Regions from separate parts of the Arthrobacter sp. B1I2 genome, predicted to be linked through region 1. Evidence: riboswitches for the same ligand, from Rfam matches in the RefSeq annotation. Region 1 holds a riboswitch; the other holds the start of a gene.
The links. Region 1 has a riboswitch for glycine ahead of cycA (D-serine/D-alanine/glycine transporter). Riboswitches for the same ligand answer to the same signal wherever they lie in the genome.
Positions count from the first base shown of each region.

Region 1 (3,920 bases):
CGCAGGTTGATGCCGCGGCCTTCGGCGGCGGTGACCACCTTGGCGGCCTTGCCCGGGACGCGGACCGTGAGCGTGTCGAAGAATGAATCGCTGACGAGTTCGCGGCCCATGGCCGTGAGGGTGGTAGCCAGGACCCTCGCCTTGTGGTGGGCGGTCTCGGCGATCGCCTTCAGCCCGTCCGGGCCGTGGTAGACCGCGTAGAAGGAGGAAACGATGGCCAGCAGCGCCTGGGCGGTGCAGATGTTGGAGGTGGCCTTCTCGCGGCGGATGTGCTGCTCGCGGGTCTGCAGCGCCAGGCGGTAGGCGGGTGCGCCGGCGTTGTCCTTGGAGACACCCACGATCCTGCCTGGAAGGGTGCGTTCCAGGCCCTTCCGGACGGCCATGTAGGCGGCGTGCGGTCCCCCAAAGAACAACGGCACGCCAAAACGCTGGGTGGAGCCGACGGCGATGTCCGCGCCCTGCTCACCCGGAGGAGTGATCAGGGTGAGGGCCAGCAGGTCCGCGGCAACGGTGACCAGCGCGCCGCGCTCCTTCGCTGCGGTGATCACGGCGGACTGGTCCCAGACCCGGCCGGAGACGCCGGGCTGCTGCAGCACAATGCCGTTGATGGTCCCTTCCGGCAGGCCCTGGGAGAGATCGGCGACTTCCACGTCAAAGCCGAGGGCTTCGGCGCGGCCCTTGACGATGGCGATGGTCTGCGGGAGGCAGTCGGCGTCCATAACCGTTTTGCCGTCGGCCGCGGGCTTGGTCTTGTTTGCGCGGCGCATCAGCAGCACGGCCTCTGCCACGGCGGTTGCTTCATCCAGCAGCGAGGCATTGGCCACCGGTAGGGCCGTCAGGTCCTGGACCATGGTCTGGAAGTTCAGCAGTGCCTCAAGCCGGCCCTGGGAGATTTCCGGCTGGTACGGGGTGTAGGCGGTGTACCAGGAGGGGGATTCGAGGATGTTGCGGCGGATCACCGGCGGGGTCACGGTGTCGTAGTAGCCCTGGCCGATCATCTGGACAGCGGTCTTGTTCCTGCCCGCGATCCGGCGGAGCTCGGCAAGGACCTCCACCTCGCTGAGGGCGTCGGTCAGCTTGAGCGCGGTTTCCTGGCGGATGGAGGCGGGAACGGCAACGTCCACGAGGCCATCCACGCTGTCGTAGCCCACGGCCTTGAGCATGGTGTCGACGTCGGCCTGGCGGCGCGCGCCGATATGGCGGTCAACAAACGATGTTGGAAGCGATTGAATCGTCATGAGGAACTCCGGTTCTGGCCGGCCTGAGGTGGCACGGCGTGTGATGGGTTCCTCCCCGCTCTGTATTGGACCTGAGAGATTCCGCGTTGCCTGCTCTTGGCAGGGGGCCGCTTGCACCGTCGGTGAACCGGACTGAAGCCCGGTTGCTTTCCAGAGTCGCCTCGCCATGACGGTACGTGGGCCTGAGAGATTCCTGGGGAGGATTTGCTCCTACGGCGCCTGCCCGGTGGATGCCGGGAGGACTCTCCCGTCACAGCTCGAAAGGCTTATTCAAATGTGGGTGATTCGGCTCACAAGGTATCGGGATATGCGGCCCTCTGGCAAATCGGCGGCAGCGTTTGGGGCTGGACCCGGCATCTGAAGCGCGCTGGCACCTGCTTTGTGTCGGGAGGGGTTTGACATTCGATCGTGACGGACACCACACTGAACCCCGGGATCGGCGCCTGCCAGTGGCTGGCTCAGCGTATCCGGAGCGGCTGGTTGCCGGCGCCCATCCCATCGCATGACGGCTGTGGCCCAAAAGGCTGCGGCTTCCAACTGAACACGCCTTCGACCTGCGGCGGGAGAGCCCTGCCGGTACATCCAGCAGGCGCCGTAGGAGCAAATCCTCCCCAGGAAACTCTCAGGCCCCCGTACCGCCGCGGACAGGCAACTCTGGAAAGCAGCCAGGCATGTCCCTGGCTCACCGACGGTGCAAGCGGCTTTGGCTGCGGAAACTCTCAGGTCCACAACAGAGCGGGGAGGAACCAAATCTTTTGCGGCACCCAAGAAGCCGCTTTATCGATGGAGTTCCTCATGGCGATTCATCCCCCCACGTCCAACGGCGAACCAGCCCGCAATCACGGCGCCACCACGGCAGCCCGCAGCGAGCCTCCCCACCTGGAGCGGCAGCTTACCAACCGGCATATCCAGCTCATCGCCATCGGCGGCGCGATTGGAACCGGCCTCTTCATGGGCTCGGGCAAGACCATCTCCGCGGCCGGCCCATCCGTGATCTTCGTGTACACGATCATCGGCTTCATGCTCTTCTTCGTCATGCGGGCCATGGGCGAACTGCTGCTGAGCAACCTGAACTACAAGTCCTTCAGCGACTTCGCAGCTGACCTCCTGGGGCCCTGGGCAGGCTTCTTCACCGGCTGGACGTACTGGTTCTGCTGGGTGATCACCGGAATCGCGGACGTCATCGCCATCGCCGGCTACTCACGGGAACTTTGGCCGGCCCTGCCGCTCTGGATCCCGGGCCTGGCCACGGTGGCCATCCTGCTCCTGCTGAACCTCGCCACCGTCAAGGCTTTCGGCGAGACCGAGTTCTGGTTCGCCCTCATCAAGATCATCGCCATCGCTGCCCTGATCATCGTGGGTCTCTTCATGATCTTCACCGGCTTCCAGAGCGACGCGGGCACGGCAAGCTTCACCAACCTGTGGAGCCACGGCGGGTTCTTCCCCAACGAATTCATGGGCTTCGTGGCCGGATTCCAGATCGCAGTGTTCGCCTTCGTAGGCATCGAACTGGTGGGCACCACGGCCGCCGAGGCCAAGAACCCCGAGCGCACCCTGCCCAGGGCCATCAACGCCATCCCCGTCCGCGTGCTGCTCTTCTACGTTGGCGCGCTGATCATCCTGATGGCCGTCACCCCTTGGACACAGTTCGCCGCAGGCCACAGCCCCTTCATCGGAATGTTCTCCCTGGCCGGCCTCGGCGCCGCAGCCACTGTGGTCAACCTGGTGGTCCTCACCTCGGCAATGTCCTCCGCCAACTCCGGCATCTACTCCACCTCCCGCATGGTCTTCGGCCTCGCCCAGGAAGGCGATGCCCCTAACCTCTTCAGCCGCCTGTCCAGGAGGAAGGTGCCCAGCAACGCACTGTTCCTGTCCTGCGTCCTGCTGCTCTCCGGCGTCGTACTCATGTATGCCGGCCAGGATATTGGCAAGGCGTTCGAAATGGTCACCACCGTGTCAGCCGTCTGCTTCGTCTTCGTCTGGTCGATCATCCTGGCCAGCTACATCTCCTTCCGGCGCCGGCGCCCGCACCTGCACGCGGCTTCCAAGTTCAAGATGCCCGGCGGCATCCCCGCAGTGTGGGTGGTCTACGCGTTCTTCGCCTTCGTCCTTTGGGCCCTGACAACCCAGCCGGACACGCTCATCGCCCTGCTGGTAACGCCCATCTGGTTCGCCGTCCTCGGCGTGGCATGGGCCATTCTGCGGCGCCGGCCCGCGCACCTGGCCCGCTTCGAGGTCTTCCGGGCTGAGCTTCGCGCCGACGAAGCCGCCGTCGGGCGGAACGCGGGCCGGGATGCTGATCCTGCTGCGCACGAGGCTGAGCAGGCCAGGAAATGACGGCCGGCGGTTCAGCAACTGTCATGTCCGCCGCACAGCCCGCCGCACAGCCGGCCGGAATGCCCGGCGATCCCGAGGGTGCACCGTCACCTGCCACCGATTTCATCCTCACGTTCAAATGCCGGGATTCGCTGGGCATCGTCCAGGCTGTAGCCACGTTCCTCCTGGCGCAGGAGTGCTACATCGTGGACATCAAGCAGTTTGGTGACAAGGCATCGGGTGAGTTCTTCATGCGGGTGCATTTCACCGCACAGGAAGAGTTCGACGGCGGGATGCTGCGCGAGCGGTTCGGTCCCGTTGCGGGGGACTGGGGCATGGAATGGCGGCTGGAGCCGCATAGCCGCC
Region 1 covers NZ_JAUSYC010000001.1:578,086-582,005, reverse strand. Annotated here, with positions in the region: gene gcvP (aminomethyl-transferring glycine dehydrogenase) at 1-1,238, opposite strand, end outside; glycine riboswitch at 1,399-1,498, opposite strand; glycine riboswitch at 1,789-1,886, shown strand; glycine riboswitch at 1,887-1,982, shown strand; gene cycA (D-serine/D-alanine/glycine transporter) at 2,034-3,575, shown strand; gene purU (formyltetrahydrofolate deformylase) at 3,635-3,920, shown strand, end outside.

Region 2 (3,920 bases), 380 kb from region 1:
GTAGCCCGTGGCGCTGAAGGCCAGCCCCGCGGCCACCACGTATCCCGGACGGACCTTGCGGACCAGGGGCACAGCCACCAGGCCCGCCGCCACCGCGGCAGCCAGTGCCGGAATCATGGCCACGCCCGCCGCGGAGGGGCTCATTCCCTCGAGGAGCTGGAGATGCTGGGCCAGGAACAGGATGAACCCGTTGAAGGAAAACAGGGCCAGGATGTTGGCGGTGATGGCCATGCTGAACACCCTGTTCCGGAACAGCGACATGTCCAGAAGGGGTTTCTCCAGCCGGTGCTGCCGCCGCACGAATACCACCCCCATTGCCACGCCAAAGGCCATGGTGCCCAGCCCCGCTGCGCCCGGACCTTCGGTGGCAACTGCCTTGATGCCGTAGACCACGGGCACCATGACCAGCATGGAGAGCAGGATGCTGGGGGCGTCCACCTTGCCCGGGGCCGGGTCCTTCGATTCCGGGATGAGGGCCGGTCCAAACGCCAGCAGGGGAAGCATGAGGGGCACTGCCACCAGGAATACGGCGCCCCACCAGAAGTGCTCCACCAGCCACCCGCCAAGGATCGGCCCCAGGGCGGCGCCGCCGGAGAATCCGGCAGCCCAGATGGCTACAGCCAGTCTCCGGCGGTTGGGCTCCGGGAAGATGTTGCGGATCAGCGACAGCGTGGACGGCATCAGCATGGCGCCGAAAAATCCCAGGGCTGCGCGGCCGGCGATCAGCCACTCCGGCGTGGGTGCAAAGGCCGTCGCGGCGGACAGCCCGGCAAACCCCATGCTGCCGAGGATCAGCAGCCGCCGCCGCCCAATGCGGTCGCCCAGGCTTCCCATTGATACCAGGAGTCCGGCCAGTACCAGGGGGTAGGCGTCAACAATCCACAACAGTTGCACGCCGGTGGGATCCAGGGCGCGGGTGATGGCGGGCAGGGTAAAGGTCAGTGCGGTGTTGTCCACCGCCACCAGCAGCACGGGAAACATCAGCAGCCCCAGCGCCAGCCAGTCGCGCCAGGGGGAGCGGGATGCGGTGGTGCCCCCGCGGGCAGGTGCGGAGCTGTTGGTGGAGGTTGTCATAAAATAACTATACCGTCCAGACGGTATAGTTTGGAATTGCGGCCATTCCGTTTTCGCGCCAGGTGGAGGGCATGATGGAAGGCATGCCCCGAAAGCCAGTAGCCCGTGACGCGGTCCTTGACGCCTTCGAGTCCCTGCTGATCGAGGTGGGGGAGCGGGCGGCCACCCTTGATGCAGTGGCCCGCAAGGCCGGGGTGTCCAAGGGCGGCCTCCTCTACCACTTTCCCAGCAAGGAAGCGCTCATCGCGGTGCTGCTGGACCGGCTGGAGGGCCTGGCCCGGGAAGACGCTGACGCGATGGCTTCGGCCAGTGAAGGTGCAGCGGCGTACTTCATCCGTTCCTCGGTCTGGGCGGACACCCCGCTGGACCGTGCAATCGTGGCCGCCACCAGGCTTGCGGAAGTGGCGCATGAAGAGACACGGCGCCGTTTTGCGGCCATCCAGCAGCGGTGGCTGGACGAGATCGCGGCGGATGTGGGGCCGGGCCTGGCCAAAGCCGTCCTCTACATGGGTGACGGGTTGTACTTCAATGCCATGCTGTCCGTGGCGCCCGCGCCGGAAGGGGGAGCGGCCGCTGACGTGGAGGAACTCCTGGCCGCTTTGGAACGGCTTCGCAGGTAGCCCGGGCCATTTGCCGGGAGGGGTTGCGGCGTAGGACAATAGAAAGTTGTGAGGGCTGTCACCGGCCCTCATGATTCAACAAATGAATAGCCTTTGATCTGCGGCGGGAGAGTTCTGCCGGAAGTACAGGCAGGCGCCGTAGGAGCAAATCCTCCCCAGGAATCTCGCAGGCCCCTGTACCGCCGCGGCGAGGCACCTCTGGAAAGCAGCAGGCAGTTCCTGCCTCCCCCGGGAGCGAAAAGACTGTTGTGCTCACCGACGGTGCAAGCGGGTCCTGCCCAGGCAGGCAACGCGGAAACTCTCAGGTCCAATACAGAGCGGGGAGGAACCCGACTAGCTGTGGCGTACCCTTCGCCGCCTGAGTAAATGGAGTTCCTTCGTGCCGGTTACCCCAGCCTCCACCACCTTCGTAGACCGCCATATCGGCGCCCGCCGCCAGGCCGACGTCGACACCATGCTCAAAGCCGTAGGCTACGATTCGGTCGACTCCCTGGTTGACACCGCGGTACCCAAGGTCATCCGCCAGGAAACCGCCCTTCGCCTGCAGGACGCCCTCAGCGAGGTTGAAGTCCTCACCGAACTGCGGAAGCTTGCCGCAAAAAACAAGACGGCAGTGCAGCTGATCGGCCAGGGCTACTCGGACACCGTGACCCCGCCGGTGATCCGCCGCAACATCCTTGAGTCCCCGGCCTGGTACACCGCCTACACCCCGTACCAGCCGGAGATCTCCCAGGGCCGGCTTGAGGCGCTGCTGAACTTCCAGACCATGGTGCAGGACCTGGTGGGACTGCCCATCGCCAACGCCTCGCTGCTGGATGAAGCAACCGCCGTGGCCGAGGCCGTGCTGCTGATGCGCCGGGCGAACAAGACCAAGCCCGCGGCCGACGGCAAGACTGTCCTGGACGTGGACGTGCTGCCGCAGACCATCGCCATCGTCAAAGGCCGCGCAGAAGCCCTCGGCTTCGAGGTGGAGGTGGCGGACCTCTCCCAGGGCCTGCCGGAAGGCGACATCAATGGTGTCGTATTGCAGCAGCCCGGTGTCTCCGGCCGGGTCTGGGACCAGTCCGCCGTGATCGCCGCAGCGAAGGAGCGCGGCGCGCTGGTCACCGTTGCCGCGGACCTGCTGGCCCTCACCCTGATCACTCCTCCGGGTGAGCAGGGCGCGGACATCGCCGTCGGCTCCACCCAGCGTTTTGGCGTGCCGTTGTTCTTCGGCGGCCCGCACGCGGCCTACATGGCCGTCCGGAAGGGCCTGGAGCGTTCGCTGCCCGGCCGCCTGGTGGGTGTGTCCAAGGACGACGCCGGCGTTCCCGCCTACCGTTTGGCGCTGCAGACCCGCGAGCAGCACATCCGCCGCGAGAAGGCCACCTCCAACATCTGTACTGCCCAGGCGCTGCTGGCCATCGTCGCGTCCATGTATGCCGTGTACCACGGACCGGACGGGCTGAAGGCGATCGCCGGAACGGCGCACGGCCACGCCCGTGTCCTGGCGGCCTCGCTTGCGGCTGCCGGCGTTGAGGTCCTGCACAAGAGCTTCTTCGACACCCTGACCGTGCGGGTCCCGGGACGGGCCGCCGGCATCATCGCCGACGCCGAGGCGCGGAGGATCAACCTGCGCAGCATCGACGGCGACACCGTGGGCATCGCCCTCGACGAAACCACGACGGCGGCCATCGTGGCCCAGGTTGCCGACGTCTTTGGCGCTTCCGTTGCCGAGGGCGAGGGATTTGGGCTGGAGGCCGCCGTCGAACGTTCCTCCAACTACCTGCAGCACCCGGTCTTCAACACCCACCGGTCCGAAACGCAGCTGCTGCGCTACATCCGCAAGCTTTCCGACCGCGACCTGGCGCTGGACCGCACCATGATCCCGCTGGGCTCGTGCACCATGAAGCTGAACGCCACCGCCGAGATGGAGGCCATTTCCTGGCCGGAATTCGCCTCCATCCACCCGTTCGCCCCGGACTCCCAGACCGAAGGCTGGCGTGAACTCATCGCGGACCTGGAAGCGGACCTCACCACGATCACCGGCTACGACCAGGTGTCCATCCAGCCCAACGCCGGCTCCCAGGGCGAACTCGCCGGGCTCCTGGCGATCCGCGGCTACCACCACTCCCGGGGCGAGGCGCAGCGCAACGTCTGCCTCATCCCGGCCTCAGCGCATGGCACCAACGCTGCCTCCGCCGTGCTTGCGGGCATGAAGGTCGTCGTCGTCGCCACCGCGTCCGA
Region 2 covers NZ_JAUSYC010000001.1:199,969-203,888, reverse strand. Annotated here, with positions in the region: gene QFZ57_RS00925 (MFS transporter) at 1-1,074, opposite strand, end outside; gene QFZ57_RS00920 (TetR/AcrR family transcriptional regulator) at 1,158-1,694, shown strand; glycine riboswitch at 1,789-1,886, shown strand; gene gcvP (aminomethyl-transferring glycine dehydrogenase) at 2,074-3,920, shown strand, end outside.
Region 2: another riboswitch for glycine. It lies ahead of gcvP (aminomethyl-transferring glycine dehydrogenase); the one in region 1 lies ahead of cycA (D-serine/D-alanine/glycine transporter).